4 regions of the Sporosarcina sp. P20a genome follow, and region 4 is predicted to be linked to each of the others. Evidence: riboswitches for the same ligand, from Rfam matches in the RefSeq annotation. Region 4 holds a riboswitch; each other region holds the start of a gene.
What was found. A riboswitch is a leader RNA that binds a small molecule or an ion and turns the genes downstream of it on or off. The one in region 4 is predicted to bind thiamine pyrophosphate.

Region 1 (8,266 bases), on a different contig from region 4:
TTCAGACGACGGCTTCAAAGCAATCAACCTTTCTGTGTACTAGAATTAGCGATCAACTATCGCTCTGTTCTTCATATCTAACATTATACATAGATTTGACGAGACAAGTCAAATCTGTTATTTTTACATTCTAGGAAGGTGTCTAAATGAAAAATACATATATTGTGCAAGGTACATGGATTGGTGTCATAACGGGGATTTTTCTCGCTATACTATTGAAAGGGGTGCAGTCCGTTACAGGTCACAAAGTGTATACTTTGCTATTGAATGTAGATTACATCCCCATCGTAAAAGAGTATGCATTTCCAGAAGTAATTGAAGTGTTTTTTCATCTAATTGTATCAGTTGTGCTCTGTATCATACTAGTGACGTTGTACGATAAATGCAATGGTTTCATCCGCAACCATGTGATTCTATTCACTTTTCTAGTGAATGTCGTTATCGGATTAATCTTGTATCCAACGACTTCATTTTCTGACCGAACGCCAAGTGTCACGAACATGATTTCTCTGTTTTGGTGGATTGCGGGACACGCGGTATATGGTTTCTTTGTAGGGATTTTGATCAGCAGGAATTCAAAAAGTAAGAATTAGGTTTATTCTAATCAATTATTCTAGTATTTGTAGTTAGAACTATGTATAATCAATTAACATGAACGTTATACAAAGTGTGAACAAATCAGGAAACGGCAGTTTGTTTATATCGATAGAAGAATATGATAATTAGGCAATGAATTTCATTGAATTACGGCGTATCGAAAGAAGTAGCAATAAATATCCTATAAAAGGAAGTGAGAATGCATGTTTTTAGCTTGGAGTGAAATTAAAAAGAACAAATTACGGTTTTTACTCATTACATCGATCTTGCTATTGGTGTCGTTCCTCGTGTTCTTCCTATCGGGACTGGCAAATGGGTTAGCCAGCATGAACAGAGAGGCGATTGACACATGGAAAGTTGATGCGGTGTTACTGACAGAGGAATCCGATAAAAGTTTATACGAATCGGCACTCAACAAAGAAGTAGCCGATGAGCTAGATGCGAAAGAAACAGCTGTTGTCAGTCAAATGGGAGCTATTGCGAACAACGGTGACACCAAGCAAAACGTTATGCTCTTCGGTATTGATCGAGATGAGTTTATCAAGCCCGAAGTCACTGAAGGGGACCCGACGTTTTATGTTCAAAACGGTGTGGTAGCATCCGATGTGTTGAAAGATGAAGGCTTTAAGATCGGCGATACGCTGGAGCTATCTTCATCGGATACCGAACTGACGATTGTCGGCTTTACGGAAAAGGCTCGTTTTAATGCATCACCTATACTTTACATGAAGTTAAATGACATGCAGAAGATCAAATTTGGTGACGCGTATACAATGAATAAAGATATTGTCAACGCAATTGTCATCAAAGACAAAGATTGGGATGCACTATCCTTGCCAGACAATACGGAAATCATTGAAACGGAAACCTTCATTGAGAATCTGCCGGGTTATACAGAGCAGAATTTGACGTTAACGTATATGATTTACTTCCTATTCGTTATCTCGGCTGCAATTGTTGCGATTTTCTTGTACGTATTGACAGTACAGAAAATCAGCATGTTCGGTCTAATGAAAGCGCAGGGGATTTCCAGCGCTTATTTGGCAAGATCGGTTATCGCGCAGACATTCATTCTTGCGCTAATCGGGGTTGTCCTCGCATTCGGTCTGACATTACTTGCGGGAAGCTTCCTGCCAAATGCCGTTCCTATCATGTTTGATATACCTACCATGATTATTTATGGTTTGGTCTTAATAGTAGTGGCGATTCTCGGAGCCGTCATTTCGGTTTGGACGATTATCCGAATTGATCCGCTCGAAGCGATAGGAGGATAAAAGATGGTACTAGAATTACGAAATGCGAAAAAGACGTTCGGTGAAGGCAATACGCTAGTCGAGGCGATGAAGGAGACCAATTTTGTAGTCGAACGTGGCGAATTGGTCGCAGTCATCGGGCCATCAGGTTCAGGTAAAAGTACGTTCTTGACGGTGGCTGGGGGTCTTCAAACGCCAAGCGAGGGCGAAGTCATCATTAACGGAAAAGAATTATCGCAGCTAAATGAAAAGCAACGTTCTAAAATTCGTTTGCAGGAAATTGGTTTTATATTACAAGCTTCCAACCTTGTCCCGTTCTTAACTGTTGACGAGCAGCTCGAATTGCTGAATAAAGTGAAGAAAGGCAATATGTCAAAAGACGAGCAACGTAAATTATACGAGGATTTAGGTATTACCAAATTGCATAAGAATTATCCTTCCGATCTATCGGGCGGCGAGCGGCAGCGTGTAGCGATTGCTAAAGCGCTGTTCAGTAAGCCATCAATTCTTTTGGCAGATGAGCCTACAGCTTCACTCGATTCCGATCGGGCGTTTGAAGTGATGGAGTTGTTGCGTAATGAAACCAAGTCCAATCAGACGGCGACCATTGTTGTGACGCACGACGTACGGTTGATCAAGTACGTAGATAAAGTGTATAAGATGACGGATGGTGTGTTGAGGCTGGAGAGTACGGCTGAGGCGGATTTAGGTTTGCCTGAGTGATTGGGATGTTAGATTTTTAATGAAATAAACGCTTCGGACGGCCATTTTTAAGGCTTTCCGAAGCGTTTTTTATTGGTGGGATTGTGGTGGGGTGCTCTATGTGGCGTGTTAACCGCTCAAAGTCGAGTTAAATTGTGTAGCGGCTCATAAAATCGTGGCAGCGCTCAATACTGCCGTCTACCCGCTCAATGCAACACGCTACCCACTCTATCCAGCGAGTAAAGCGCTCATAAAACTGCTTGAGTGCTCTATGCTGCTTGTTATCCGCTCAATGTGACGTGTAAACCGCTCAATATCAAGTTTAATCGTGGAGCCGCTCATAAAATCGTGGTAGCGCTCAATGTTGCCGTCTATCCGCTCTATGCAACACGCTACCCGCTCTATCCAGCGAGTAAAGCGCTCATAAAACCGCTCGAGCGCTCAATGCCAAGAGCTATCCGCTCTATCAGACACGCTACCCGCTCATAAAACCACGCACCACCGCTCTCCCCCAAAAAAACGATCACCCCAACAAACCAGCCACAATCCTCCGCGCAACCGTAATATCCTTCGTTCCATGCACCAACATCCGGCCGTCGCGGAATAACACGAGTCGATGGTCGTCATATTCACAGGAAACCAAATAAGGGTTTTGCTTTAAATCAGAAACAATATCGCGAATGGACTCGGCAAATGGTATCAGTTCAACTTGTCGATTCTTCGGCCATGTCAGTTGAACGGTGTCGCGTCCGCACAGTACGGCGGTCCGAATGACTTCATTGGCAGACAGATAAGGATAGACAGGGGTGTCTGAGCAACTTGGGCAATTGGGTTTCTTCATGCTTTGTACGTTCATTGCGGCGCGTTCGCCTGTCCAGAGATCGACGGATTCGAGACGGGGTTCCATCGTCGCCCCCGTGATACACTTCAGCAGTTCCGCGGTTTGTCGGGCAGCAGTTGTGACGACGATGGGCGAGATGACGCCGACTGTATCGCATGTCAAAGACTGTGGCGGCAATGCTTCGAGCAGGCAATGTAAGCAGGGCGCTTCTTCTTTTACACCAATCGGAAACGTCAGACCGTAGCTACCGACGCAAGCACCCATGAAGAAGGGGATGCCGAGTTGTAATGCGGCATCATTTGCGAGTAATCGAGTTTCGATATTATCTGTGCCATCGAGAATGAATTGATGGCCTTCGAATAATTCGAGGACATTTTCAGGCGTGACATCCGCCACAATCCCACGAACTTTCACGTCGCTGTTGATAGCGCGCAATCGGTTTTCCGCAGCGATCGCTTTAGGCAATTGATCGATGACATCTTGCTCTGTATATAATTGCTGTCTATGAAGATTGGTCCATTCCAAAATATCGCGATCGACAATCGTCAGTTCGCCGATCCCTGCCCGCACTAGCATCTCCGCTCCGGAAGAGCCGAGCGCACCAGCTCCTAAGACGAAAACTTTTGCTTCGCGGATACGTTGTTGCCCAATTGGTCCGATGGGTGCAAACAGTTCTTGCCGAGAATATTTACCGATCAAGTCGTCACAAGCCCTTCAGTCGGACTGCTAGCTACACCATAATCACGGACCGGCATACGTCCAGCTTTATAACCGAGACGTCCCGCTTCAATCGCGAGCTTCATTGCTTCCGCCATCATGATAGGATTGGCGGCTTCCGATACTGCCGTATTCAACAATACACCGTCTGCGCCGAGTTCCATCGCAAAAGCTGCGTCTTTTGGAGAGCCGACTCCTGCGTCAATGATGACGGGTACATTGGATTGCTCAATAATAAATGACAAGTTCAATGGGTTCAGAATGCCTCTGCCCGAACCAATCGGTGCAGCACCCGGCATAATAGCGTGAACACCTAATTCGCATAGTTTTCTCGCAAGTACTACATCGTCTGACGTATAGGGCAATACAATGAAGCCTTCCTCTAACAGCATTTCAGAAGCGCGTAATGTTTCCACGGGATCAGGAAGCAGCGAACGGCTACATCCAATGATTTCAACCTTTACCATGTCGCAAAGTCCGGATGCTTTGGCGAGACGTGCGATATGTACGGCTTCTTCTGCTGTACTCGCTCCTGCTGTATTTGGCAGCAATGTATAGCGCGTCAAATCAAGTCGCTCTAGGAAATTGGGCTGTGATGCTTCGAAAATATCCATGCGTCGTACCGCAAACGTCAGGATTTCTGCTTCCGATACAGCGACTGCTTGTTCCTGTATTTTAAATGAAGGATATTTCCCTGTACCTAATAATAATCGTGAAGAGAATTCTTTATCTGCAATTTTTAACATCTTCATCCGCCTCCTACAAAATGTATGATTTCAATTTGGTCTCGGTCCATGATCGGTGCGTCGTAGTGATCTTTCTCCAAAATCTCTTTGTTTTTCTCCACAATCAAAATGCGATCACCAAGTCCTAAATGTTCAAGTAACTGCTGAATCGTCCCTACTTCTGAAACAACTGAATACGATTTTCCGTTCAGATCAATCATTTTCTCCATAAGATACCTCTCCTATTCTATAACTTTGTAAGATTTCCAGTGAACGCATAGGAGATAATACGGCCGCACCTGCTACGTTATTTCGTTGTAAAATGGGCAGGTGATGCGGCTGAATTCCGCCGATCGCATACACGGGAACCGAACTACACTCAGCAATAGAAAACAATTCTTCCGTTCCGCGCGCTGGCAGTCCAGGCTTCGATGACGTCTTGAAAATATGCCCGTACAGGAGCCAATCAGCACCTTCTTGCGTAGCTTCCTTTGCTTCCTTCAATGAATGAATCGAGCAACCGAAAGTGAGCTCAGGAAATTTTCGATGTGCCTCCCGTAACGGCATACCATAACCAGTCAGCTGTACTTTTGAGAGGTTCAGTCTTCTAGCTAAGTGAGGTCTGGCATGAAGAATGAGCTTGTCGAGTGGAAATTCAGTACTGGCAAGACGCGTAACTAGATCTACTAGTTGTTCGTCTGTCTTGGACTTTTCCCGCAAAATGATGGCATCAAGAAGCGGTGCTGTCTGCAACAAATCTAGTGCCAGTTCATCAACCGAAAGACGGTCGTCGGTCACGCCAAGTAATTTCATTCATTCCCCTCCAATAGAAAAAACCACTTCCCGAATCGGAAAGTGGTAGAAATGTCGACAGAAATACATACGGAACGACTCGCCACTTCCCTCCGCAGGTGCTAACCTGTTCAGGTAATAAGGGTTTCAGAGCCACACTCTTTTCTCAGTCCTTGTGAAGGATTCCCCTAATGGTCAAAATATTTGGTTTTCAGAACTAGCGTATCATGCCCATGGTGGAATGAAAAGAGTTTTTTTGAATAAGTACTCATCCCGCAATTTAATTGCCGATATCGATTTCTACAACAATTACAGTGATCGTTAAGGATGCTTGTTTCTAGTGGAGCCAAATCAATATGTGTCTTGATGGGGGGTAGGTATTCTACTTAGTACGAATTTCAAATAGCGCTCCGAAAATAGGTAGAACGTAATTGTATGAAAGTATATGATAATTTCCTCCTCTTCAAGTGTATTTATTATCCTAAGTATAAGATTATTTTGTGAAATCTACGTTGAAGTCCGTCAAGTTTCGTCAAACAATACTTTTTCTTCTCGTCAAAGTGCTTTATACTGAATAAGTAGTACACATTTATGAATAGAGGAGAATCGTACGGATGAAATTAACCTATTCTGGTAAAACGAAAGACGTCTACCGCTTGGAAGATGGCCACGTGCTATTGAAATTCAAGGATGATGTAACAGGGGAAGATGGTGTATTCGATCCAGGTGCCAACACAGTAGGCCTGACGATTGATGGTGCTGGGAAGTCCGGACTTCGCATGACACAATACTTTTTTGAGAAATTGGCGGAGCAAAACATACCGACACATTACATCGATGCCAATCTGGACGAAGTAACGATGACGGTGAAGCCTGCTACGGTCTTTGGTAAAGGATTAGAAGTGATTTGTCGATACCGTGCGGTCGGAAGTTTCTTGCGCAGATTCGGTGCGTACGCTGAAGAAGGACAAGTACTTGATGCTTTCGTGGAAGTGACATTGAAAGACGACGAACGTCGAGATCCACCTATTTCAGAAGATGCTTTGGCCCAACTTCACATTTTGACGCATGAAGAATACGCAACACTTAAAGAATTAACTCAGCAAATTTCTGAAGTAGTCCGTTCAGAGATGGCCGAAAAAGGTTTAGAGCTATATGATATTAAATTGGAGTTTGGTCGTGATCCTGAGCGGAATATCATGTTGATCGATGAAATTTCAGGAGGCAATATGCGCGTTTATCAAGGTGATACATATATTGCACCAATGGAATTAGAAAAGATATTATTTTCATAAAATTCAACCGGAAACGAAAAATGTTTCCGGTTTTTTATATTCTCTCTCAGGCTATACGCTGACTGGCTTAGCTGAGTTTTACTTTTTAATCAAATAAATAAATAGATATATTTACTGTTGACAACGTTTTCGGAGTTTCCTATAATAGCAACCAGTGTCACAGGCGACACCTAGTTTGCTTCTTCGCCAGTGTGTGAACGTTGGTTGGATGAATGCGTATGGTAGTAAATTTTAGATAATGAAAGTGTCTTTCATATCAGCGAATCGTTAATATATCTGCTGTTTCCATGAACAAAAGCTCCCCGCTTTTGTAAAGGCGCTCTTTTTTGCTCTTCATACTGCAAGGCAGAAAGATAGCACCCATAGTAGCCAGCAAGAATCTCCATTTTGGCTTTTCTACGTAAGTACCCTTGCTATATCCGCTAGATTCATAACTAGAATCTGCCGAGTGTATGTGCTCGGTCCGTAAAAACCTCACATTAATGACTATTCGACGAACGTATTGGAAGTAGATCGTGTTCTCGGGTAACGAAGCACACATCTTAGAAATTCACAGATGATGAATACTTGTACAACTACATGTAAGAGAACTTGGAGGAGAAACTGTTTGGACACAAAACACAAAGTTTCGATTGCAGGACTAGATCCGAACGATCCGTATTCATTTCGTATTCCGACTGTAAATGATGGAAAGTTCATCTGGCAGCTCATTAAGGATACGAACGTACTTGATTTGAATTCCTCTTACAGCTATTTGCTGTGGGCAGACCAATTCAGCGATACGAGTATTATCGTAGAAGATCATGGAAAGCTTGTAGGCTTCATTTCAGGCTTTATTCAACCAAAAGCGCAAGATACATTGTTTATCTGGCAAGTCGCAGTCGATGAATCGGTACGTGGTAAGCGTATAGCTTCCCATATGCTGCATACGATTTTGCAAAGTGATGCATGTCGAAATATTCGCTATCTAGAAGCGACCGTCACACCATCTAATGAGGCGTCCACTAAGTTATTTACAGGCTTAGCACGTGATTTGGAGACGGAATGCACGATTACGGATGGCTATACGACAGATCAATTCCCTGGTGGCGGGCATGAATCAGAAGAACTGTTCCGCATTGGACCATTCTGAGAAACAAGCCGATTGCCGCAACATGACACGGGAAAATACAGAATCTAACGGAGGAATTAATTACACATGGTACTGACAAAAAGTCAGAAAGTAATGGAAGTATTCGAGAATCGCGAGTCGCAAGTGAGAAGTTACAGCAGAAGTTTCCCAACAGTATTCAACAAAGCAAAAGGCTATAAGATGTGGGACACGGAAGGTAAAGAATATATCGA
Region 2 (8,266 bases), on a different contig from region 4:
GAAATCACAGAATCCACTTTTCCAATCTGACTTTCTATTGCAGTGGACATACTGTCGAGTTGTTCCTGATATTGGCTAAAATCAATAGATTCACGCTTATCGATCAAGCCTTGAACGACTTTCTGCGCATTGCTATTCACTTCAGTCGCACGATCCAATAAGCCCGTAATATTCGCAGACAGCTCATTTAGCTGTTTCATCAGCTTTTGAGTTTGCGGGGATAATACATTTTCGTAATTGCCTTTAATTTTATCCATATCTTCAGCGAGTTTATCCGACAACGATTGTGTTTGCGTAATTAAATCGGTCGCTGGGTTTTTACCGCTCTGCAAATCGGAAATAATTGTTTCCAAATTCTTTTTCAGACGGCTTAAATCTGTGGCGCTTTCATTCAACGAACTCTGCAAGTCCTTAATATTTGTTGAGTCTTTTAGATTTTGATCCTGTTTTTTCAAATATTCATAAATATCATCTAAGCGTGCATTCGTATCTTCCAATTTGCCTTGCTTATCACGAAGCGAATCGACAATGCGATCGACGTCTTCCCCTTTGCCTGACAGTTCACTCGTCAGATCAGGTACTTTACGGAATGCTGTTTGCGCACTCTCCAAGTTGGATGTAATGACGCGCAACGTGTTATCCACGGTCTTTTCATTCTCTTGCAACTTACTGATCAAGCGTGCATTCAACTTTTTCGCATTGGCATGCACCGCATTGACGTCGTCAAGCACAAGATCTACGCGATCGATAGAAGTATCTGCAAAATCCAAGCCTTTATCTACCATCTGTAATTTTGAATATATATCTGGAATGTCATATTCCAATTGATAAATTAAATCACGTAGCTTTTCGATATTTCCACGATTGCCTTCCAGTTCAATCCCCAAATTATTAAATACCTTGATGACTGCTTCATTCGCTTGTTCAACGAATGTTTTATCGATATTTTCTACGATAGCAGACGCACCTTTCCCCGCTACTTTCGGGGAAATCGCATTGATTTTTTCATTAATATAATAATCCAATGTCGGCTTTTTCATATCGTCCGTAACGATACTGCTTAAATTCTCTGAGAAATCTTCAGGAATGATGATCGCAGCATAGTAATCGCCATGTTTCACGCCTTTTAACGCTTCTTCTTTTGTTACGAACTGCCAGCCGAGATCATCGTTGGTGGTCAGCGAGACAATTACTTCATCTCCGACATTGAATTCCTTGTCCTCGATTTTCGCCCCTACGTCTTCACTGACGATCGCGACTTCCACGCCTTTCGTATTGGAATACGGATCCCACGAAGCGAGGATATTCATCCAGGCATAAAGGGAAGGTAGAAACGCAATCGCCGCAATGACAATGAGTGCTGCTTTATTCTTGAAGATATTCCGGAGATCCCGTCTGACTATAAACCATATTTTTTTCATTTAATATAAACCCTCACTCTATATTCCGTCATGCGCACGTTATACTAACAAACTGGAGAAGATGGTACCGTTCAAAACGTCCGTGATTTGCTTCTCTGTCAGCTGTTCATCATGCGTTTTTGACCAATCATTAACTAGTGCTAAATAAGATCTGAATAAAAGAAATGCAATCAGCTCGCTGTTACATGGCTTTAATTCACCTTTTGCGACGCCACGTTCAATCTTTCCTGCAATGAATTTCAATATTTCCTTCTCTATAGAAGTTAAAGCATCCCCTACAGCCGGTGTGCGCAACTCTTTCTCTTCTTCAATTAATTTAATGAATAACTGATGCGTCTCGCGAAATTTCAGCAACTGCATAATACGTGCATGGGCATTCTCTTGAAACGACGCACCTTCAATAGCTGTCCGTTCAGAAACATCTTTCATTTCTCCAACCATTTTCCAGACAATCGAATGAAATAATTCTTCTTTATTCGAGAAAAACGTATAGATTGTGCCCTTCCCCACATTCGCAATCTTCGCTACTTGATCCATCGTCGTTGCTTTATATCCGAACATCGAAAATGATTTTTCAGCCGCCAACATGATTTCTTCTCTGCGATCCATTATGACACTTCCTTTAAAAATGACCGAAATACCGTTTCGGTCTGTTAGTCATTATATTACATAGATTGATGGATGAATGCAAGATATTGCACAAAAAAACTATCATACAAGACATATTTTATGACTTGTATGATAGTCTACAATTTTATTTGATTACAAATACTTTTCGAATAGGTTCTATAATGATAGTACCATTTACTGATTTTACATCAGTAATTGTTAAATAGTATAGTTCGCCTTTAGTATAGCTAGTAATCGGCTTAATCTTTAATGACTTTCCATCTTCTCCGAGCGTTGTAGAAACGTTAACGATTTCGCCCGTTGCACTTCGCACGACTACTTTTTCTAAGTTCTTAGTATCATTTTTCAACGTACCAGTAAACTTAATGTTCCACTCTTTTGTTGCTTCAACTTTACTTGCAGTTGCGAAATAATTATACGGTTTGTCATTATCGAGTACTACAACTTGTCGTGTTCCTGAAGGCAGTTCAAGACCTTTTAACGCATCCTGTACTTTATCCGTTTTCCCGATTTGAACAACCATAATTCCGTCAACCACTTCTGTTTTCCCTATTTTTGCAGGTTGTAATTCCCCTGTCTTTTCATCTTTCACCTGAATTTGAAGCTTTCCATCGGTAATGGTTACTTTGACGTTTTTAGGCGCTTTGACTGGTAGTTCAGGTTTTGGATCTGGGTTGGGTGTTGGATTCCAAGTATCTCCTAAGTCTGCTCCCAAGTCCCTTGTATACTGCCAACGTAAAATATCACCCTTCTCTAATTCATAGATTCCAGCACTATATTGCGGGAACTCTCCATTTACTGAATACATCCACCCGCTTTGTGGGCCGCCATCAAATTCACCTAAATTATTAATACTCTTCACGTATATGGTTGGACCTGCACCACTATAAACGAATGGAATGGAACGACTTTCTACTTCGCGTTTTAGTGCCGTGAATGCCGTATCTCCCGATTGTATTTCAATCTGTTTCGGGCTGATAATATCCCCAGTACCCATTGTCCGTGTTTCTACAGAAAACGTAATATACGTTGGATCTGCAGGTGGAGTTACTACTGGCTTAATTATTGATTTCTCATATTGTGTAATCGCTTGTTTCAAATCACCGATTGCTACAATTACCTGTTGCTGATCTACTTCTACATTCACTTCAATTGCTTTCGCAGCTACGATTGCTGATTGCAGTTGATCACGTGAAGCTTTTGTGAATGTTCCTGCAGTTGTTCCTTCTTGAGTGGATGCTAATTTTTCCTCTGCTGTTTGAATAGCCGCTGTTAATTGTGCTTTATCAACAGTTTCTACTGGCGGCTCTACATTTTCCACTTCAGAAAATTGTTGCCAAACGGATTTGCCTGTTTTGATTTCTTGAAGCGCAATTAGGGATTGTTCTACTGCTTTCGTATTGACCCATTGATCAGCAGGTAAAGTAAAGGCAAATGCTCCATTTTTCGTTTGGAATTTGCTTAATGCATCTACAGGTGATTTTCCACCTTTTTGCCACTCTGCCGACGTTACGTCTTCTCCTAACGCAATAAGTCCTGAAATTACAGTCGCAATACTATTGGAGTTTTCTCCCCAAGTTCCCCAGCCAGCTGTATCAAGTTGTTGTTCGCGTAAGACGTGTTTTGCACGTTCAATTGCGGCATTCACCGCACTATCATCTTGATAATTTGCTAGTGCCAATAAGACCATGCCTGTCATATCAGGATCAGCTGCGTCTTTTGCATCTAATGAAAGCGAAAATCCGCCCTTTTCTTTTTCTTGCTTTAACAATTGTTGCAACGCTTTCTCTTTCGCTGTGTTATTCCATGTTCCTACATCTTGTCCGCGCTTCTCACCTGTATCTAAAGCGAGCATCGCCCAGGCGTGTTTATTTATAGCACCAATCGATCCATCTGCCTTTTGTTGTGCTGCTAGCTCTGCATAAAGATTTCGTTTAGTTGCCCATGCAGTAGATGGATCTTTTCCTACTGCTAGCAAACCGAAGATATAGCGAATATGAGCCGTATCTGATTCATCTTTCTGTAATCCAGGATCTTTAGTAAGCCAATCCGGCAATTGTGAACTAGACGCACCCAATGCAACCAATTCCGTCCAACTAATTCCAGGCACATTCCGTATGAAATTAGCCTTATTATATCTCTCCACTTCATAGAAACGTAACGTATCCGCAAGCATATCGTCTACCGTACGAATAATTTCTGGTATAGACGGAGTATTATACGCAGTAGTTTTTACATTAGACTGCACTGCTTTAGAAAGTCCAGTTATGGATAACACTTCATTTGGTACTTCACCTTGCAAAGGTAGAAGTACTTTTTGGTTACTTTCAACCGTAACAGAGCCAACTGTTAGAACTCCATTACCTATAGTCCAGTTACTAGCGTCTGAAGCGGCTTCCGTAAACGTGTCTCCACTTAATGTGAGTTCAATAGTCGGATCCTTGTCCCCGACTTTCAACTTCGTAATGGATTCAAGAACTGCATTGCGTTTATAGAAAATGTGAATCTTATCATTTTCATTGACTGCGTTATCAATTAGTGAAGTAGATGATCCTTCATTAACATCAACAACCCACTGATCACTGCCATGTAAGCTTCCATTTTGAACGTTGTTAATCGATACAAAATTCTCTTTCGCTTGATCCAACTCGTAAGGAATATTTTGTTCTTTTAGCAACTGTTCAACCACTTGTACAATCGTACTGCCTGTTTCGAAAGTTACTTCAGTATCTGAAAGAATCGGTGCATCTAACCCATCGATGTTCACGTGGGCTGCAGGTTGCTCTGCTATTAAAGCAATTCGATTCCAAACAGAATTTCCCGCTTTCATGTCTGCAAGCGCAAGCAATACTTGTTCTGTTGCCATTAAGTTCGCTCTCGGATCTTTAGCTTTCCACTTATAAGAGCCATCTCCAAACTGGAAACCTTTTATTGCATCTACTACTGTCTGATCGCCTACATGCCAATTTTCTGCTAGTACATTTTCATTGACTGCAGCTAGACCCCAAATCGCTGTCGCTGTGGAGTTGGCATTATCACCCATTCCAATTTTACCAGGTGAATTAAATCCACCAGTGGTTAAATCTAATTGTCTAGCTCGTAATAAGTTCTTCGTTCTCTTAATAGCTGCATCTGCCGCCTCTTCCCCTTGATAGTTCGACAAAGCAATCATGCCCATACCTGTCATATCTGGGTCTGAATCCGGACCGAAGAATGAATATCCGCCATCTTCATTTTGGTTATCGATTAAAAACTGGAGTGCTTTTTGTTTCTTATCCGCATTCCACTCGCCTAAATCGGCACCTAGACGTTCGCCTGTATCCATCGCAAGCAAAGCCCACATATGTTTATTAATGCCGCCAAATGAGCCTGTCTCTTCATTTTGTTGTGACGCCAATTCTACATAAAGATTCCGATTCGTTTCCCATGCATCAGCTGGATCTTCGTTCATTGCAAGTAATCCGAAGATAAAGCGAATATGCTCTGTGCCATGATGTATAGGTTCCAGATTACCTGGATCTTTTCTTTGCCAATCTGGTAATTTCCACTTACCATCATTCAGATCTTCACCTGCCGCGTAAAGTCCGACTAATGTTTGCCATGAATCCAATTTCATTCCTTTGTTTTTATAAAACTGAACGGTTTTAGCTAGTAATTCTTCCACATCTGTCTGCTCGACAACTGTTCCTTTTGTATTCTCTACACCTGTATCCACCGCTTGTACTGTCGGGGTTACAAACGACAATACCAACATCAAACTTAGCAACACAGATAATATCTTACTTATTCGACTACCATTCCTCAACGACTCCTACCCCCTATTTTTTTCAATAAAAAAATCCCGCCTCCGGAAAGAGACAAGGATGGATGGATGCGTGTTTAGACATACATAATACAACACAACATACATACCTTTTTCCGGAAGGTTGTAAGCATGGTATTATGGTAAGTCTCCTGACTTTTGGATACAAACGCAACTTCACCCTTCCCAGTACGAATACCAGTGGTTGTCTGAAGTCACTTTCCAATTACAGTGGCCGGACCGTCCAGGATTTTCACCTGATTCCTTTTTAAGTCTTGCAAGCTAGCAAGACACCAAAATACGCTATAAACTACTATTAATCATAAGGAGTCGACATAACAATTGCAATAGCAAGATTTTTGACGTGTAAGGTGTTTTCCAAATTCCTATAATTGACCAATTTATTCCTGTCCTATCTTGACTATCTTTTCAGACTATGTAACGATAAGAGATGGATAAACACTAGGGGTGCTTTAGCTGAGAGAGGCATTCGCCTTAACCCTTGAACCTGCACTAGATAATGCTAGCGGAGGGAAGTGGACATATGACGGATTTCGACCGTACTATGCAACCGCTTCGCACATAGAAGTGGTTTTTTTTGTGTGTATTTTTTGAGGAAATGAGAAGTGGTAATCATATGACTACTAATGTTTTAGAATTTACGAATGTATCCTTTCATTATCAAGCAACGAACGCTTCGAAACCAACTGCTATTTTCGATCAAGTCGATTGGCATGTGAATGAAGGCGAATTTGTCAGCATCATTGGACCAAGCGGATACGGAAAAAGCACGTTGTTCCGACTCATCACGGGTCTTGAGAATCCTGACAGTGGAGAGATTTCATTGAACGGAGAAGCGACAGCAAAGCGGTTAGGCAAAGTCGGTTATATGCCGCAGCAAGACTTACTCATGCCATGGCGAACCATTCTTGAAAATGTTCGACTGCCACTGGAACTTCAAGGAAGTACACCTTCATCAGATGAAATTATCCAGCTACTCGCTGATTTCGGATTGCCTGGAGAAGAAAACGCCTACCCTGGAAATTTATCAGGCGGGATGCGACAACGTGTTTCCTTTTTGCGAACAATCTTAACAGGTTCCACTATTTTCTTGCTGGACGAGCCATTCAGCGCTCTAGATGCGATTACACGGCTGACGATGCAAGAGTGGTTAATCGACCAATGGCAAAAGCTCGACAAAACGATCGTCTTCATCACACATGATATCGACGAAGCACTATTTCTATCGGATCGCATCTTTGTACTCGCTGAAAAACCGGTGCAGACGATTCGCGAAGTCATCGTACCACTCAGCCGACCACGTACTATGCGCGACTTGGCACGACCTAAACTGATAGAACTGAAAGAGCAACTCATCAGCGAGCTTCGTTCGGAGGCGCGGCTATGAAGAACATCACTTCGTATAGTTGGTCACTACTTTTCGTTGCGATTGTACTTGGTTTATGGGAAATCAGCGCACGTCTATACGACAAAAGCTTTCTCTTCCCGTCGCCCTCAGCGATTCTGATTCGATTATGGGAGCTGAAAACGGAGCTTTTTATCCACCACTTACCTCCGACAGCGTTAACGATTTTGATTGGCTTATCGATTTCGATCATAATCGGATCGACACTGGCAATTGCCATGTATAGTAAGAAACCGATCGAGCAGGCGTTTTACCCTATTCTGATCGCGTCGCAAACGATTCCGGTGATCGCGCTAGCACCGATTTTCGTCTTGTGGTTTGGCTACAGTATTTGGAGTAAAGTGGCGGTCACCGTACTGATCACGTTTTTCCCCATTACCGTCAGCGTTTTTGACGGCTTACGCTCGTCAGATAAAAACTTACGTGAATTAATGCTGACAATGGGCGCATCAGCAAAAGATATCTTCTATAAATTAGACCTACCTTCCGCTTTGCCGTCTTTCTTCTCCGGACTCAAAGTGGCGGTCACACTTAGCGTAATCGGTGCGGCTATTGGGGAATGGCTAGGCGCTCAGGCGGGGCTTGGGTATTTCAGCAGAAGAATGATGACGCAATTTGACAGTGCCGCCGTCTTCGCACCGATCGTCTTGCTTTCTGCAGTAGGCATTATCTTCTTTCTACTCGTCGTCGTATTGGAAAAACACTTTTTACAATGGAGGAATCACCAATGAAAAAACGTCTGTTCCTTAGCCTTACGTTTCTACTTTTATTGCTAGCTGGATGTACGAATAATACGCCTGCTACAGATCAAGAAGAGACACCGAACAATGAAAAGAAAAAAGTCAGCATCATGCTCGACTGGTATCCGAATGCAGTACATAGCTATATTTATGTAGCCCAGGAAAAAGGCTATTTCAATGAAGAAAACGTGGAATTGGACATTCAATTCCCTGCCAATCCGACAGACCCTATGAACTTGACCGCAGC
Region 3 (8,266 bases), on a different contig from region 4:
TCTTTATTCGGTAAACCAAGATGTTCTTTAGGAGTTACATAGCATAACATTGCCGTTCCGAACCAACCGATCATAGCTGCACCAATAGCAGATGTGATGTGGTCATAGGCAGGCGCAATATCTGTCGTTAAAGGACCGAGCGTATAGAAAGGTGCTTCTTGGCAAATCTCCATTTGCTTATCAACGTTTTCCTTAATCAAATGCATTGGCACATGTCCAGGACCTTCTACCATGACTTGCACATCATGTGTCCAAGCAATTTTCGTCAGTTCGCCAAGTGTTTCAAGTTCAGCGAATTGTGCCTCGTCATTGGCATCAGCAATTGAGCCGGGACGTAATCCATCTCCTAATGAAAACGCGATATCGTACTGTTTCATAATTTCACATATATCTTCAAAGTGTGTGTAGAGAAAACTTTCTTTATGATGCAACATACACCACTGAGCCATAATAGAACCACCCCGTGAGACAATTCCAGTCACACGATGAATCGTCATGGGAATATAACGCAGCAGAACACCCGCATGGATTGTAAAGTAGCTGACACCCTGCTCTGCCTGCTCGATCAATGTGTCGCGGAATACTTCCCATGAGAGATCCTCCACTTTGCCGTTTACTTTTTCCAACGCTTGATATAGTGGTACCGTTCCTACTGGGACAGGGGAGTTGCGGATGATCCATTCACGTGTTGTGTGAATGTTCTTTCCTGTTGACAAATCCATGATATTGTCTGCACCCCAACGTGTAGCCCATGTCATTTTTTCCACTTCTTCAGCAATCGATGAGGAGACCGCAGAATTACCGATATTCGCATTGATTTTCACATGGAATTTACTTCCGATAATCATCGGTTCCGCTTCTGGGTGGTTAATATTAGACGGAATAATTGCCCGTCCTATCGCTACTTCATCCCGTACAAGTTCAGGCGTTACATTTTCACGGATTGCAATGAACTCCATTTCAGGTGTAATGATTCCTTTGCGCGCATAATGCATTTGTGTAACATTCATACCGCTTTTTGCACGTAATGGCTTACGTTTCAACAATGGAAATTCTGCATCTTTTTGCATATTTTCTAGTGAACGATATCCATTATCCCGCGGCTTCACTTGCCTGCCTTCATACTCTTCCACGTCATTTCGTTCAATTATCCAGCTCTTCTTGATAATTGGAAGTCCTTTTTTGATATCCACTTGAAAACCAGCTTCCGTATATTTACCACTTGTATCATACACACGGAAAGGTTCATTCGCTATTTCACCTTGATCAGTTACAGTTGGTGATAGCTCAATTTCACGCATCGGTACGAGTATGTCTGGACGACTTCCTCGTACGTAAATCTTTCTACTGGCTGGAAAACATTCATGGATATGGATTTCTTCTTGCTTCTCTTGCATTTTGTCATCGTCTCCTTTTAAGGGGCGACATGACTCGATTTAAGTGATGGGAATCGGCAACAAAAAAGACCAGTTCCGTATATAGGACCTGGTCTTCAAAACGCAAAAATACGCGTCGCTGATAAAATGAAAACTTCCCTACGCTGGTACGAGCCAGATCAGGTCCAAAGAGTCCGGAATGCGTGTACTATCATTCCATCTCAGTCCAATAACGTTGGACACCCCTAGTTATAGTATTTAATTGTTCGAACAGGAACAGTCTACCATACCTTAATCGGTTTTCAAAGAGTAATTATACTTTTAATTTCCATAGATTCCGTTATTTTCATGTAACTAGTGTGATCGGTGAGGAAACAGAAATGCATAATCAGAAGAAAACCTCCAAAATACTGTACATTCAGTCCTATAGTAAGTTTGTAGAAAAGTATATCGCTGGCTTGTCTGTAAAGATAGATCTATGGACAAGCTATTTTTATAAAAGATTTCAACACCACTCAAGAAAGCATGTAATGACGAGATGTGAATGTCTTTGTATGACTTGTAAGATGCATAAGTAGTGATGACGTGAGATAATCAAAAATGAAAAAACAAAAGAGGGAAGGAGCAAAGTAGTAGAGCTTACATCGTATAACATATCTGGGATTGAGAAGGATGAATGCTATGGGAAAGTAAAGTCAAATACATATTCTGTTTTTCATCTTGGTGCATGTCATTATGTGCCTCAAGTATGCAGTAATTGAAGCAATGATTTTATTGTAGTCTAGACACGCTTGCATACAGCTAATTAGAAATATCATTCCTATGGAGGAGGTAACCAATATATGTCCTATGTTTTACTCATTATTGGATTTGTATTATTAATAAAAGGAGCCGACTATTTCGTGGATGGTTCTTCAAATATCGCAAGACTTTTACAAATTCCGCCTATATTGATTGGGTTGACTATTGTAGCACTTGGAACTAGCTCACCAGAAGCGACGGTCAGTATAATTGCAGCGATGGGCGGAAACGCGGACGTTGCAGTAGGGAACGTAGTGGGAAGTAATATATTCAATATTACCATCGTTGTCGGAATGGCAGCATTTCTGTTTCCGTTGAAGGTACAAAGTGAAACGATCCGTAAAGAGATTCCGTTCACTTTACTGGCAGGTATAGTTATGTTGGTGTTGATGAGTGATATGGCACTACAAGGCTTCAGCAGCAATATGATTACGCGCGGTGATGGGATTATCTTCTTACTATTCCTTTCGATCTTTATGTACTATGTGATTGAACTTGGCCTCCGAAGCCGTCAAAATGCTACGCTTACACAAACCACTGAGAATGTGAAGTGGGGGAAGAATATACTAATTACCCTAGTCGGGCTGTCGGCAATTATTTTCGGAGGAGATTTAGTCGTTAGTAACGCCACGAAAATAGCTTATTCTCTTGGCATGAGTGAAACATTGGTAGGTCTTACGATCATCGCAATCGGTACTTCTCTGCCTGAATTAGTTACATCGATTTCAGCGGCATTGAAAAAGGAAAGCGAAATTGCTTTAGGGAACATCGTCGGGAGTAATATTTTCAACATCCTGTTTGTTCTCGGGGCTTCCTCTGTCATCACGCCCATCGCGGTGAACGATAAAGTATTTATTGACGTCATCATTATGCTTGTATTGACCTTAGTATTGTTGCTATTCGCTAGAACGGGCTTCAAAATTGGTAAGCGTGAAGGTCTTATGCTAGCTGTAGCGTACGTTTTGTATCTAGTGTATGTTATTTTACGTAATTAAGAAAAAATCACCAAGTTTGCTATAACGGGACTTGCTTACTCTTATGTACAACAGGGCAAAAGAGTCGATCATCGGCATGCCGATCAATAAGAGAAGGCTACTCTCCATTCATTCATGGAAAGTAGCCTTTTTTATCTGTATGGCATGATCTATAGTTATCTCCACTTATAGCCGATGCCCCAAACTGTCACCAAAATTTCGTCAATAGGGAAATTTGATTTCCTCAACTTATCTCGTAGATTTCGAATATGCGAATCGACTGTTCGAACTTCCGTATACGTATCATATTCCCAAGCTACTTGAAGCAAGTCTTCCCGTGTGAACGTCCGATTTGGCCGAGTCATCATCGCTTCAATAATATAGAATTCCTTTAACGTAAGACGAACTTCCTGCGAGTCGTATAGGATGGAATAGGACTCCAAGTTAAGAGTGAATGGACCTTCATGAACAGACTTCGGTTGAATGTCGTCCTCTGTACGCCGTAATGCCACGCGCACTCTCGCGGTAAGTTCACGCTCGTCAAATGGTTTTGTAATATAATCATCTGCCCCTTGGTCAAGTCCTTTTACAACATCTGATTTATCGGATCGAGCCGTCAATAAAATTACAGGTACAGCTGACACTTCTCTAATTCTGCGGCAAACTTCCCATCCATCCATGCCAGGCATCATGACATCGAGCAATACAAGATGTACGTCCTCCACGTTGAATAGCTCAAGTGCTTTTTGGCCGTCAGTCGCTTGCAAGCAACGATATCCGTGTGGTGCGAGGAATAGTTCGAGCAGATCGAGCATGCGTTGTTCATCATCAACAAGCAAAATTGTTTTCATATGCATCATCTACTTTCATTATAATCGTACCGTAAAGATACTACCTTTTTCTAATTCACTTTCTACCTCGATCGTGCCACCGTGTGCTTCTGTTAATTCCTTCACCGTCGCCAAACCAAGACCAGCACCGCCAAATGAACGGGAACGCGATTTCTCGACACGGTAGAGCTTTTCAAATATTTGTTGCTGATTTTCAACTGCAATGCCGCATCCGCTATCTTCCACTTGTAAAATGCTATGCTTTTTATCTTTAAACGCACGAACGATTACGGTACTGCCAGTTTCAGAATAATGTAATGCGTTGTCTAACAGATTAAGAATAATTTGTTCAAGACGCATTCGATCTGCCACGATAGGGAAATCGCGGACTTGTTCAATCATAAGCGTAATTCCTTTCAAATCAAATGATGGTTGGACGAGCTGTACAATATCTCGGATGAACTCCTCAGCAGAGAATTCGGATTTCATCACAGTGAACGTCATTTCATCCATTTGAGCTAAATCCATCAGGTTTTTCACGAGTGTTTTTAAGCGCTCGGCTTCTTCCTCAATAATCGATAAGTAGTTGAACCGCTCCGTATCACTCAGTTCTGTGCGTTGAGCAACTTTGGCATAACCGATCAAGTACGTAAGTGGGGTTCCCATTTCGTGAGACACGGACGCTAGAAACTCTTTTCGTTCGCGTTTGACACGACTCAAGTCATTGGATAATTTTCGGATGGAAGCTGCCAGTTCTCCTAGCTCATCATTCGAAAGCTTCGGCAAGTCCACATCGTACAAACCTTCGCTCATCTGTTCCGTTGCTTCTTTCATTCGAATGAGTGGACGTGTCAACCATTTGGATAGTAATGAGTAGACAACAAACAGAACGACAATGCTTCCGCCACCAGCAAGTAGAAAATGTACATTGAGTTGATTGACAAGTTGTCGAATAGGAACCGTACTTTGAAGCATGACAAGATTCCCTGAAACACCTTTTGCTTCATACGGATGCACACTGACAAGATAAGGAGACTTCTCCCAATCAACGGGTAATATAGTATCTTCAGTCAGCAGCTTTTCATTTACTTGGGATACATATGGACCGAGAATATCTTCATTATCTAATGAATGCTGTACGATATTTCCTCTATCATCGAGAATCGCGACGTCTCGTTCACCACCCCTTTCCATAAGAATAATATGGTGCAGAGTCGTTTCAGTATAATTATCTTCCAACACATTTCGATGATTGCTACCCGTCTTCAAGAGTCGATCTAGTTCTTCGTCAACCCGGGCATGTGTGATGGTCTGATGTAAATAGACCATTAGCAATGTATCCAAAATAAGAAATGAAATAATGAATGAAGCCGCTAACTTCGTTGAGATTTTATTCATAGCATGCGCTCCTTTTCCCTCTATTGAGCAGTATAAGATAAACGTATCGAAAATGTATGCAGAAAGCACCGATTACGTGTGTGACTGGCAATACTTATACAAAAATCGTGCCAACCTCTTTACGTTGGCCTTATGACAATTAAGGAGTTTCTTAGGAGTTTAGGGATTTAGCTTAAACTAAGAACAGAAATTGCTATACTAGTATTAATTTAATAAAGGAGTGAAGACATATGAAAAAACAAGTACTTTCAATAAGTGCAGCGTTTGCTCTAGTGCTTGCAGGATGTGGAGCGGCGACGCCAAAAGAAGAAGAGTCTGTTAAGAGCGAAGAAACTTCACACCATGATATGGAAGGGATGGACCATTCGAGCGATGGCAGTATTCCTGAAGGTTTAATGGAAGCGGAAAACCCGACATACCCGGTTGGATCGGAAGCAATTATTGAAACGGATCATATGGAAGGCATGAAGGGCGCTACTGCAACTATCGTTCGCGCATTTGATACGGTTGCCTATTCTATCAACTATACACCGACAGATGGCGGCCAGAAAGTGTCGGATCATAAATGGGTCGTCCATGAAGAAATAGAAGATCCAGCACCTGCTCCTTTAGACAAGGGAACTGAAGTGACTGTACTCGCTGATCATATGGAAGGCATGGAAGGCGCGAAAGCAGAAATTGAATCTGTAGAGCAAACGACTGTCTATATGATTGATTATGCGTCTACAACTGATGGAGAAGAAGTACAGAATCACAAGTGGGTTGTTGAAGACGAGCTATCAGAAAAGTAATGGTCCAATGATGGAGTTGCCTCGCGCAGCTCTTTTCATTGTATGTATGTAAAGGTCATGTACACTTTATTTAAAGGTCAAACTTTCGTTACATGTGCTCTTCTAAACAGACATAAAAATAATTGGAATAGGTTGTGAGAAGATGAAAGGGAAATTGATGGCCGTGTTGCTACTAATCACCGCTTTATCAGTCGGTTGCAGCAATGAAAATGCGGATAATGAAGTACAACCATCACCACAAGAGACAGTAGATATTAAAAAATTAGTAAACGACTATACAGTGAGAAATGCTGTAGCTGCGTCCGCTTCGATTACATCGTCTGAACTAATTGTCACAGATGATGATAAAAACGTGACGAAGTATGATCTTCCTGAAGATGAATTTTTTGTCTCGATTGCTCCATTCGTTAACACTACACACCCTTGTGACGTCCATAGTCTAACAGGGTGTCAAGGTGAACTCGTTGAGGAAGATTTCGATGTGCATATAGAAGATTCAGAAGGTAATGTAATTCTCGATGAAGTCAAAACAACTGAAACTAATGGATTTATCGACTTGTGGCTTCCACGTGATGACACATTCACGGTAACGATTAAACAAGATGCGAAAGAGACAGTGTCTGAAATTACTACGTTCGATGGGGATAACACATGCATCACGACTATGCGTTTGGAGTAATTTCGAAAGTGTTCTATCTGGAACTCCATATAAAAAAATACCTGTGTCACAAACATGTACGTTTGTGGCACAGGTATTTTACTGTTTATTTATACTTGGTTAGCTTGGTGTAATTGAGCGAATGTACCGTTTTGTTGTACTAAATTTTCATACGTTCCTTGCTCTTCAATACCGTCTTCCGTCATCACGATGACTTGGTCGGCATTGCGAATCGTGGTGAGACGATGCGCGATAATGAGTGTAGTGCGATTAAAGGATAATTCTTCTAGTGATTGTTGAATGATGCGCTCTGTTTCTGTATCGAGTGCGGAAGTCGCTTCATCTAGAATAAGGATCGGTGGATTTTTCAAGAACATCCGAGCAATGGCCAGGCGTTGCTTTTGACCACCTGAAAGTTTTAATCCACGTTCACCAATTTGCGTGTCATAGCCATTCGGCATACTGTTGATCAAGTCGGTTAGATGTGCTTTTTCTGCTGCTTCAAATACTTCCTCGTCTGTCGCATGTAATTTACCGTACGCGATATTATCACGAATCGTTCCTGTAAATAAGAACACGTCTTGCTGGACGATTCCAATTTGACTGCGTAATGATTTCTGCGTCATTTCTCGAATATCTAATCCATCAATTGAAATAGACCCTTCATTGACTTCATAGAAACGAGGGATAAGTGAACAAATAGTCGTCTTTCCAGCACCTGACGGACCGACGAACGCAACGGTTTGTCCAGCATGAATCGTTAAGTCGATATTGCGTAAGACCGGTCGCTCTACGTCGTAACCAAATGTTACGTCGTTAAGTGTAATATCTCCGCGTAACTGATCGACGACTTTTGCATTCTTTTTATCTTTTATCTCTGGCTCTTGGTCAATTAACGCACGGAAACGACTAAAGCCCGCCATACCTTTTGGATATAATTCTAGCAAAGCACTAATTTTATCAATAGGTTTAATTAAAATATTGCTGAATAAAATAAAGCTTACTAGTTCACCATACGTTAATTTATCATTCACTGTGAACCAAGCGCCTACAATCAAAATGACAAGTGTGACGAGGCGAGTGAGCATATACATCGAAGACGTAGCCCAAGCCATGACTTTATACGCTTTTAGTTTAGCTAAGCGGAACTGATCATTGTCTTCCTGGAAACGACGTAATTCAAAATCTTCGTTCGTGAATGATTTCACTACGCGCGAACCCGAAACGGAATCTTCAACCCGCCCGTTGACATCCGCAATGTTTTGATACATCTTATGCCATGCTGCATTCATCTTCTTATTCGAGAAGGAGACGACTACTGCGAGCAGCGGTACCATCACGATAGCGATTAAAGCGAGTTCAGGATTGATCGTATACATAATTCCGAACGCACCTAGAATAGTCATGATCGCAATGAAAGCATCTTCTGGTCCATGGT
Region 4 (8,266 bases):
ATTTAGTAATCGAAGACGCACTTGTTCCTTACCTACTGTTAATACAGGATTCACCGTACCATTGACCAATAACGTATCACCTATCGTCCCATCTTCGTTCATGACCGATTTATAATCTAATTGACCTTGCTCATTGAAAACTCGATCTTGGAAAACTAAAGGTATATCATTTTTTCCGTATTCTTTAGGAATTTCTAATTTCGCTGAATTAGAATCCTCAATATAAATCAACCCTGCAAGTCCTTTGTATACTTGTTCGGATGTCTTGCCCTCTGGGTGTGGATGAAACCATAACGTAGCTGCCTCTTGTGTCACTTCAAATTCTATTAGTTCTTTTTCACCTGGTTTAAGTGTTTTATGCGGTCCACCATCTGCTTCACCAGAAACTTCTAAACCATGCCAATGAAATGTTGTTTCTTCATCTAATTCATTTATTGTGTGAATTTTTACCGTTTCACCTTTTTTAAACTGAAGAACTGGCCCTAATAGATCACCATTATAACCCAATGTTTCTGTAGTAACTCCATCAAATATTTCTACCTTACCTGTTTGCGCTTTGATAGTATATTCAGTTCGATCTGCCGCATCACTAGTTAGCAATGGTGGAATATTTAATTCATTTTCACCTGTCGAGTCTTTTAAACTCACTACATTGTCATGGCTCATATGTCCGTTTCCCATTGTAGAGTCATCCATCATGTGGTGATTTCCTTCGTTACTATTTTGATTCATCATGTGGTGATTTCCTTCGTTACTATTTTGATTCATCATGTGTCGATTGTTCTGATCATTCGATTGCGCATCGTCACTACAACCACTGATTAATAGTGCGCTCATTATAAACATAACGGTTTGAATTTTTTTACTCATCTATATATCCCCTTTGTCTATTGATTTCAAGAATAGTATAGCAATAACATATGGAAAAACTATGCACATGCGATAGTTTCAAGTGGTTTTAATTATAGAGAGTCGAAAAAATTTAAAAGATTGCACAACCGATTATCTATTAAAAAAGATGCCCGGAAGTACTTCCCGGGCATCTCTTACTACAATTAAAATCTGGATTTAGCTGGTTTCTTCATCGGCGCTTTATTCATCAAATAGGAGATGAATGTATCATCCACCAGATGAGGATTGGACGAGTTCAACAATACCGCAAGATTCTTTGCATCGTCGAGTGCTCTGTGAGCGTTATGCACTTGAATTCGGTGCGCTCTCAGCAATTGTTGCAGTTTACCATTCTCAAAGCCGTAATTTTTCCATTTGATTTGTCGAACGGAGCAATACCAATCCATGTCGAGCGTTTCAGGCAATAGTCGACTGACGAATCCCCTATCAAATGATGCGTTATGTGCTACTATACCATCTGCTTGATCTAGTATTTTCAGGATTCTATCCATATCCAGCGACTTTCCTCTTACCATTTGATCGGTAATGCCTGTGAGATTCGTAATGGTCGAAGAGATCGAATAGAACGGTTCTTGAAACTCGCAATACTCATCAGCCACCCAAACAATACGATTATTATCATACTCTCCAAGCATCACGCCTAACTCGATTACTTCACTCGCCTCGGCACTCATACCTGTCGTCTCCACGTCAATAAACGCTATATGTTTTGTCATGTAAAAACTCCTTTTACACTCTATTTACATTATATCTACATATAATTATGATCATTTCTATCCTTTTAGTATATCAGGATTTCCATACTATATGTTCAATTTAAACTGCCATCAATTTTGTAAACGCGTAGTAATTTCATAAGTTGCCACACAATTCAACGTGCTGTATACTAGGATTGCTTACATAATTGTCCGTACGGGTGCTTGAGAGAATCAGGCTGAGATAGCAGATTAATCCACTGCTGACCGTTAATCTGATCTGGGTAATGCCAGCGTAGAGAGCGTGATCGATGGAATTATACAGGAATCTCTTTCCTTCCTCGGCCGTCTGCTCTTCAGACGGCTTTTTTGTATAAAAAATAAGAGGGAGTGGAAGAGTTTGAAAAAGTTAAAGTTTACCGATTTATTGATCACCATCATGATCGGTGTGGTGTTTGGAGTGTTAATGAAGTTTTGGGATGATTTATACACGGTCGTCAAACCGATCATGCCTGTTGCGCGTCAACTGCTTTACGGTATGTGGTTTATGGTAGGGCCATTTGCATTTTTATTATTGCGAAAGCCAGGTACTGCATTCATCGCAAGTATAGCAGGAGCTTCATTGTCTGCGTTTGCTGGTCATGGTATTGAAGTATTGATGTATGGATTTGCACAGGGTCTTGCTGCAGAATTACTGTTTGCTGCATTCCGTTATAAACGCTATTCCATTATGATCGCTGGGTTAGCAGGTATCGCTTCATGTCTTGCAAGTTTCGGACTCGATTTAATTTATGGGTACGCAGCACTCGAAACATGGGCACTCATTGTAAAATACGGACTACGTGCTATTAGCGCGTTCATCTTCACAGGTATTTTCGCTGTATTTATTGTAAGAGCGCTAGAAGCTACAGGCGTGACATCGTTAATTCGACCTGTTGATAAGAAAGAATATACATTGCTTGATCAGTAAACGCGGAGGAATGATCCAACTATGAATAACATCAGCGTTAGCGATTTACGATTAAAGTTTCCAGGAGAAGATGGTTTGCTCTTTAAAGACCTCTCCTTCTCTGTTAGGCCTGGTGAAAAAGTTCTCATGCTCGGCCCTAGTGGTTCCGGGAAATCTACTTTACTCCAAGTATTAAGCGGCATTATACCAAACTCTATCGAACTGCCAATGAAAGCAACAGACATTCAGTTGCCTAACTCATGGGGATTCGTTTTCCAAGACCCGGATACACAGTTCTGTATGACCTATGTCGATGAAGAACTCGCATTCGTTTTAGAGAATCTTCAAGTTCCGCGTGAAGAAATGGCACTTCTTATTGAAGAGGTATTGAAACGTGTAGACTTGCATTTGAAAGACCCTCATATGTCCATCAATGAAATGTCGCAAGGTATGAAGCAGCGGTTAGCATTAGCTTCTGTATTATTACTGGAACCTGACGTGCTTTTTTTGGATGAACCCTCTGCCTTACTGGATCCAGAAGGCACGCAACAAATTTGGTCTTCTATTAAAGAAGCAACCGCTGATAAAACCGTAATTATCGTGGAACATAAAATTGATTTGATTGCTGACTGGGTTGATCGCGTAGTGTTGTTTAATGATCATGGGGTTATGATCGCAGACGAGTCACCTGCAGAGATTTTCGCAAACTTCCAGGAAGAACTGAAACGCTACGGTATTTGGTATCCAGGTGTATGGGAAGAATATAAAACTTCCCAAGAATTTCTATCGATGATGAGAATTCGTCAAGCAGTTACATCCGAAGAAAAAATTCAGATTCAAGACTTTCACGGCTATCGTGGTCAAGTGGAGAAGATTTCTGCCAAACAGGCGACCGTACAGGCTGGTGACTGGATTACGATTGTTGGAGAAAATGGTTCTGGTAAAAGCACATTGCTTCTATCTCTCATGCAATTACTTCGCACTGACGGTGTCTATGAAGTAAACGGTGTACCGGTTGTGTGGAAAAAGAAGAAACGACAACTTCCGAAAGGTCTGTCGCTCGTCTTTCAAAACCCCGAACTGCAATTTGTGACGAACTCGATTACGGAAGAGTTAACCGTATCTTTGTACGGTATGCAAAAAACAGATGCCAATCGTTATGCGAAGCAATTGATACATTTATTTAACTTACCTGATTCTGTTTCACGCCACCCTTATCAGCTATCGACGGGTCAAAAGCGGCGTTTGAGTGTAGCAACTGCTCTTACTCCTGATACAGATATCTTGTTACTTGATGAGCCTACTTTCGGGCAGGATGCACGAAACACCTTCGCCATCCTTGAGAAGCTAGAACAGTTACGCACTGAAGGCATGACCATTTTGATGGTTACGCATGATACGGAAATTGTAGAGAACTTTGCCACAGCTGTTTGGACTGTAGTGGACGGCGTACTGCATACGGCTAATGTAGCAGGAGGTGCAAAGAATGTTCAATTGGTTCACACCTAAACGCAAGACCTGGTTATTCCGGGTCAATCCCGCGCTAAAATTCATTGTATTTTTTGCGTTCTTGATTATTACGCTTGTGAATCAAAGTTTGCCTTTTGCTATCTCACAAGCAGTTTTATACGGAATATTGTTTTATGTATTTAGCGGCTATTCACTGAAGAAGCTTTCTTTACTTTCAATTCCGTTAGTCATTTCTTTCCTGTCCACTGGGTTGACGATGTTGTTGTTCGGTAAGGGTGAAGCGGTGTTATGGCAATGGGGATTATTTAAGATTTCCGAAGAGAGCATTCAACATGCGCTGTTGCTCGGAAGTAAGTCCCTTTCATTCGGATTCGTCGGCTTTACGTTTATCTTAACGATCCAACCCGTACTATTCTTTTATGCTATGATGCAGCAGTTTCGTCTGCCGTCCAAATATGCGTATAGTTTCATTGCAGCTTTTCGTTTAATTCCTGCTGTCACTGAAGAACTACAAATTCGCAGGAACGCGTTGAAAGTACGGAATATCCAGTTTTCAAAAGGGATTAAAGGGTTGTATGAGCGATTGCAGTCCTATACCGTTCCTCTATTTGCCCAAAGTATACGTCGCGCACAACGCATTGCAGTTGCGATGGAAGCGAAGCAATATCAGATGGGGGCTGCGAGGACGTATTATTATCCTACACGGTATAATGCAATAGATAGGGTGTTTTTACTTGTCATGATAGGTAGTTTATGTTCAGCCTTTTTACTATCAGTTTATCGATAATTAACACAAAAAGTATGTAACCACATTAAAAGAGAGCACAGATCTAGTTCAGATCTGTGCTCTCTTTTTCATTACACCCGCTGATGATCTGCTCTCCAAGACTTTACAAATTTCTTAATTTCATCAGGTGATAGTTCTTCAACCACTGCTCGATTCGCAAGCTCCACGTACTCTTCATCTGAAGCAAATCTCAATGCAATCAATTGTGACTTCGTCAATCTTGTATCTAAACGGTTGCCCGTCAACATAAAGTAACGAAGCTGTTCCTCAGTGACGATCAATCGATCTTGCAAAGACAACGCATAAATACGTGCAAGCATACCTGGAATAATAGCGAGAACGATAATAGCGAATAATAGCAGAATCTGCATTGAAAAACCATGCTTTACGAATTGATAAATTCCATAGATCGCTGTTGTCAAAAGCAATACAAAGCTTAGTGGCAGCCAAATATAGTGTTGCAATGGTGTTACACGTGTATGATTTTCATACGACTGTTCTTTCATTCTTGTCACCCCTTATATACCGCTAGGGGTATTATATCTTATTTAGTGCAAGATGTGTGCGTAATTGCTCTTCATTAGGACAGTTTTCAATGAATTACGGAGCCTACCTGTCGTATTAACCTAACACAAAAACTGCCATAGCTATCTTAACGATATGCTATGGCAGTTTTGCTTTATATTATTTAATTATCGTGACAGAGCTGTTCACATGTTTGATTACTTTTTGACTGACGCTACCCATAACTAAATTTTTAAGTAATCTTAAACCACGACTACTAAGGATGAGATGATCAATTTCATTAGTGTTTACATGCTTAATGATTTGCTGATGCGGATTTCCTTGAAGTACTGTAACTTCCGCTACTATTCCCTTATCCTTTACTAACTTCAATGCAGATTGTAACTTCTTCTTTTGATGCTTATCAAGACTGTTAGGACTTTGTTTTAATAATCGCTCATCTTCTTTATTGAAGTCAATTACATGGATCAATTCCAGTTTCGCCCCAGAAAATTGTTGCATTAACATAATCGCATAATCTGTTGCCCGTAATGAATTATCTGAGCCATCTACCGCCACAGCAATCTTCATGATAAAACCTCCTAAAACTACTTTCTTCAATTTTATAATTGAGATCTTCTTTCAGCTTCTGTCACCGACATAACATTCCATTCTCATGTTCTATACCCTTTTCATGGATCTTGTAGTCCAGTACTAAATATCTGTTCTAACAATCCAAAACCATTCTACCAATTACTTAACAAAAATCCAACTATCTGCTTCTCATAAAACAACAAATCCTATATAAATTAAAATCGCCATAAAAGTCTAGTACACCAGACTATATGACGACTTCATTTATTTGACGATGGTTACTGGACAATTTGCTTGCTCCATTACACTGCGACTTACACTACCAAGCGCCACTTCTTGCATGATGTTCATTCCACGGCTACCAAGTACTAATTGCTCAACATTTTCCGTCTGCAAATGGTTAATAATTTCTTGATCCGGATTCCCTCGCAACAGCGTGATAGTTGTTCATCTTCCACTTTGTTATAGTCGGTTACAGAAATCACTTCAAGCTCGGCGTCTTGCCTATTCCCTAAAAGCGTCAGCGCATATTTCGCTGCACGAAAAGCATGTTCTGAACCATCTATAGCTACAGCAATTTTCATACTAACAGCCCCTCCTAGTATTTAGAATACTTATTATTGGTGGTATATACCAGAACGCTAGAGTATTCAGTGTTCCAACTGCTCTTCTTATCCGATTAATATGAAACCGCAAAGAACTAACACATCTATAAAAAACGTTAATTCATAGTATATGAATTAACGTTTTACATGATTTAAAATTAAATTATGCGAGCAATAAGCGGTTGGCGAGCAATCTGCCTCGAACCATAATACCAGCCCATGCTGCAAGAAAAGCTTTGATGAAGCCCCCGATTAAAAACGGAACAAAGCCTGCCATGATAGCAGCTGTCCAAGAAAGTTCCGCGATAAACTTTAGCCATACTGTACCAAACGCCAACGCAACGAACATTCCAAGTATATTGGCGATAATCGCATTGGGTAGTTTGAAACTTGTCCGCTCCATATAATAACCCGTAATGAATGCGGTTGGAATAAAGCCAATCAAAAATCCGCCTGTCGGTCCAAAGATTACGCCTAATCCCGAAGACATACCTGAGAATACTGGCATTCCTACCGCTCCCAGCGCTAAATATACTAATACAGAGATCGTTCCATAACGTGAACCTAAAATAGTTGCCGCTAAACCGACTGCAAGTGTTTGTCCTGTGATCGGAACTAGTGGAAGTGGAATTGTTAGCTGAGCCATAATGCCGATAATGGCTGCGAATAAAGCGGTTACAATCATCATTTTTAATTTATTTCTCGAGTCCATCATTTCTCTAATCCCCTTTGAGTAAACCATTATCCAAGTAGTGTTGACATTGATTTTATAGTATATAAATAGTTGTGTCAATCCTATATGACAGTTTGTTTACTCAAAGAGCACATTAAAAATGCAGTAGCTATTTAGTAATTACTCCGGTAGAAGTCTACTATCGTATAGTATATTTGTGAATTCACTTCAATTTCCGTAGAAACCTTAATTCAGTATACGCTTCACCATATTTTGAAGGTCTTCGAAATATCAAAATGCATAAACTCTACAAGAGAGTTTATCCTCCAATTCTCCAGTTATTTTTTCAACCCATGTAAAAATAAGTATGTGATCTCTTCGGCCAGTTCATCTGGTGTATGAGAGCCTGGCCAAAGTTTAGTGATCGCTAGGTATTCAATCGCTCCAACTAGGGCTGCAGCGACCACGCCGAAATTTACATTAGTATGAAAGTAACCAAGTCTTGCTTCTTCCGTAAGATTATTTTCTATTTGTGCTGTCATTTGCGCTTTAATAGTAGTTGCTTCTTCCGAAACTACGAAACCAATCCGGGCAACTTCTTCATTTTGCTGGAAGAGTTCAAAAACAGCCCGTAATCCATAAGCGATTCGCTCGGATACTCCTTCTTCTGCCACATCTGCAGGAAGTTTGCTTTGTGCTACATGATGATATAATTTTTCTTTAAATACATCGACTAATTCCTGGAATACAGCTTCTTTGCTTTTAAAATATAAGTAGAACGTTGGCTGTGTGACATTTGCTTCTTTCACGATTTCACTAATCTTGGTTTTATGAAAACCATGTAGAGCAAATTGCATTGCCGAAATTTCTAAAAGTAATTTACGACTTTTTTCGCCATCTGCTCCTACTTGCCGTCCTCTTTTCTTCAGTTAAAACACTTCCAATCATAATATAAAAAATTATCAATAGATACATTAATTGTACAGTGAGATTCACAAAAAACCAAACAATACATTGAATTTTAAAAGCAATTAATCTATTTACTCAACCTCTATTTATGCAGTTTGAAATGTCTAA

Region 1: linked by a shared signal. The riboswitch ahead of CSV72_RS05720 (thiamine phosphate synthase) and the one ahead of CSV72_RS06600 (ECF transporter S component) in region 4 are both predicted to bind thiamine pyrophosphate.
Region 2: linked by a shared signal. The riboswitch ahead of CSV72_RS10045 (ABC transporter ATP-binding protein) and the one ahead of CSV72_RS06600 (ECF transporter S component) in region 4 are both predicted to bind thiamine pyrophosphate.
Region 3: linked by a shared signal. The riboswitch ahead of thiC (phosphomethylpyrimidine synthase ThiC) and the one ahead of CSV72_RS06600 (ECF transporter S component) in region 4 are both predicted to bind thiamine pyrophosphate.

What each region holds. Positions count from the first base shown of each region.
Region 1 covers NZ_PDYT01000003.1:30,393-38,658, reverse strand. Annotated here, with positions in the region: gene CSV72_RS05755 (MerR family transcriptional regulator) at 1-18, opposite strand, end outside; gene CSV72_RS05750 (hypothetical protein) at 147-593, shown strand; gene CSV72_RS05745 (ABC transporter permease) at 801-1,871, shown strand; gene CSV72_RS05740 (ABC transporter ATP-binding protein) at 1,875-2,573, shown strand; gene CSV72_RS05735 (ThiF family adenylyltransferase) at 3,076-4,092, opposite strand; gene CSV72_RS05730 (thiazole synthase) at 4,089-4,862, opposite strand; gene thiS (sulfur carrier protein ThiS) at 4,859-5,065, opposite strand; gene CSV72_RS05720 (thiamine phosphate synthase) at 5,049-5,648, opposite strand; TPP riboswitch at 5,719-5,827, opposite strand; gene CSV72_RS05715 (phosphoribosylaminoimidazolesuccinocarboxamide synthase) at 6,242-6,922, shown strand; gene ectA (diaminobutyrate acetyltransferase) at 7,530-8,054, shown strand; gene ectB (diaminobutyrate--2-oxoglutarate transaminase) at 8,121-8,266, shown strand, end outside.
Region 2 covers NZ_PDYT01000010.1:44,111-52,376, reverse strand. Annotated here, with positions in the region: gene CSV72_RS10060 (YhgE/Pip domain-containing protein) at 1-1,421, opposite strand, end outside; gene CSV72_RS10055 (TetR/AcrR family transcriptional regulator) at 1,461-2,030, opposite strand; gene CSV72_RS10050 (DUF4430 domain-containing protein) at 2,176-5,856, opposite strand; cobalamin riboswitch at 5,979-6,166, opposite strand; TPP riboswitch at 6,308-6,405, shown strand; gene CSV72_RS10045 (ABC transporter ATP-binding protein) at 6,491-7,261, shown strand; gene CSV72_RS10040 (ABC transporter permease) at 7,258-8,010, shown strand; gene CSV72_RS10035 (ABC transporter substrate-binding protein) at 8,007-8,266, shown strand, end outside.
Region 3 covers NZ_PDYT01000002.1:18,019-26,284, reverse strand. Annotated here, with positions in the region: gene thiC (phosphomethylpyrimidine synthase ThiC) at 1-1,397, opposite strand, end outside; TPP riboswitch at 1,516-1,633, opposite strand; gene CSV72_RS03565 (calcium/sodium antiporter) at 2,219-3,172, shown strand; gene CSV72_RS03560 (response regulator transcription factor) at 3,328-4,002, opposite strand; gene CSV72_RS03555 (sensor histidine kinase) at 4,021-5,379, opposite strand; gene CSV72_RS03550 (YdhK family protein) at 5,610-6,170, shown strand; gene CSV72_RS03545 (CueP family metal-binding protein) at 6,313-6,849, shown strand; gene CSV72_RS03540 (ABC transporter ATP-binding protein) at 6,939-8,266, opposite strand, start outside.
Region 4 covers NZ_PDYT01000004.1:48,381-56,646, reverse strand. Annotated here, with positions in the region: gene CSV72_RS06610 (multicopper oxidase family protein) at 1-870, opposite strand, end outside; gene CSV72_RS06605 (exonuclease domain-containing protein) at 1,056-1,628, opposite strand; TPP riboswitch at 1,815-1,926, shown strand; gene CSV72_RS06600 (ECF transporter S component) at 2,008-2,577, shown strand; gene CSV72_RS17220 (ABC transporter ATP-binding protein) at 2,599-4,065, shown strand; gene CSV72_RS06590 (energy-coupling factor transporter transmembrane component T family protein) at 4,043-4,813, shown strand; gene CSV72_RS06585 (DUF6526 family protein) at 4,885-5,319, opposite strand; gene CSV72_RS06580 (universal stress protein) at 5,498-5,908, opposite strand; gene CSV72_RS17145 (universal stress protein) at 6,176-6,307, opposite strand; gene CSV72_RS06570 (universal stress protein) at 6,280-6,495, opposite strand; gene CSV72_RS06565 (biotin transporter BioY) at 6,680-7,231, opposite strand; gene CSV72_RS06560 (TetR/AcrR family transcriptional regulator) at 7,528-8,046, opposite strand.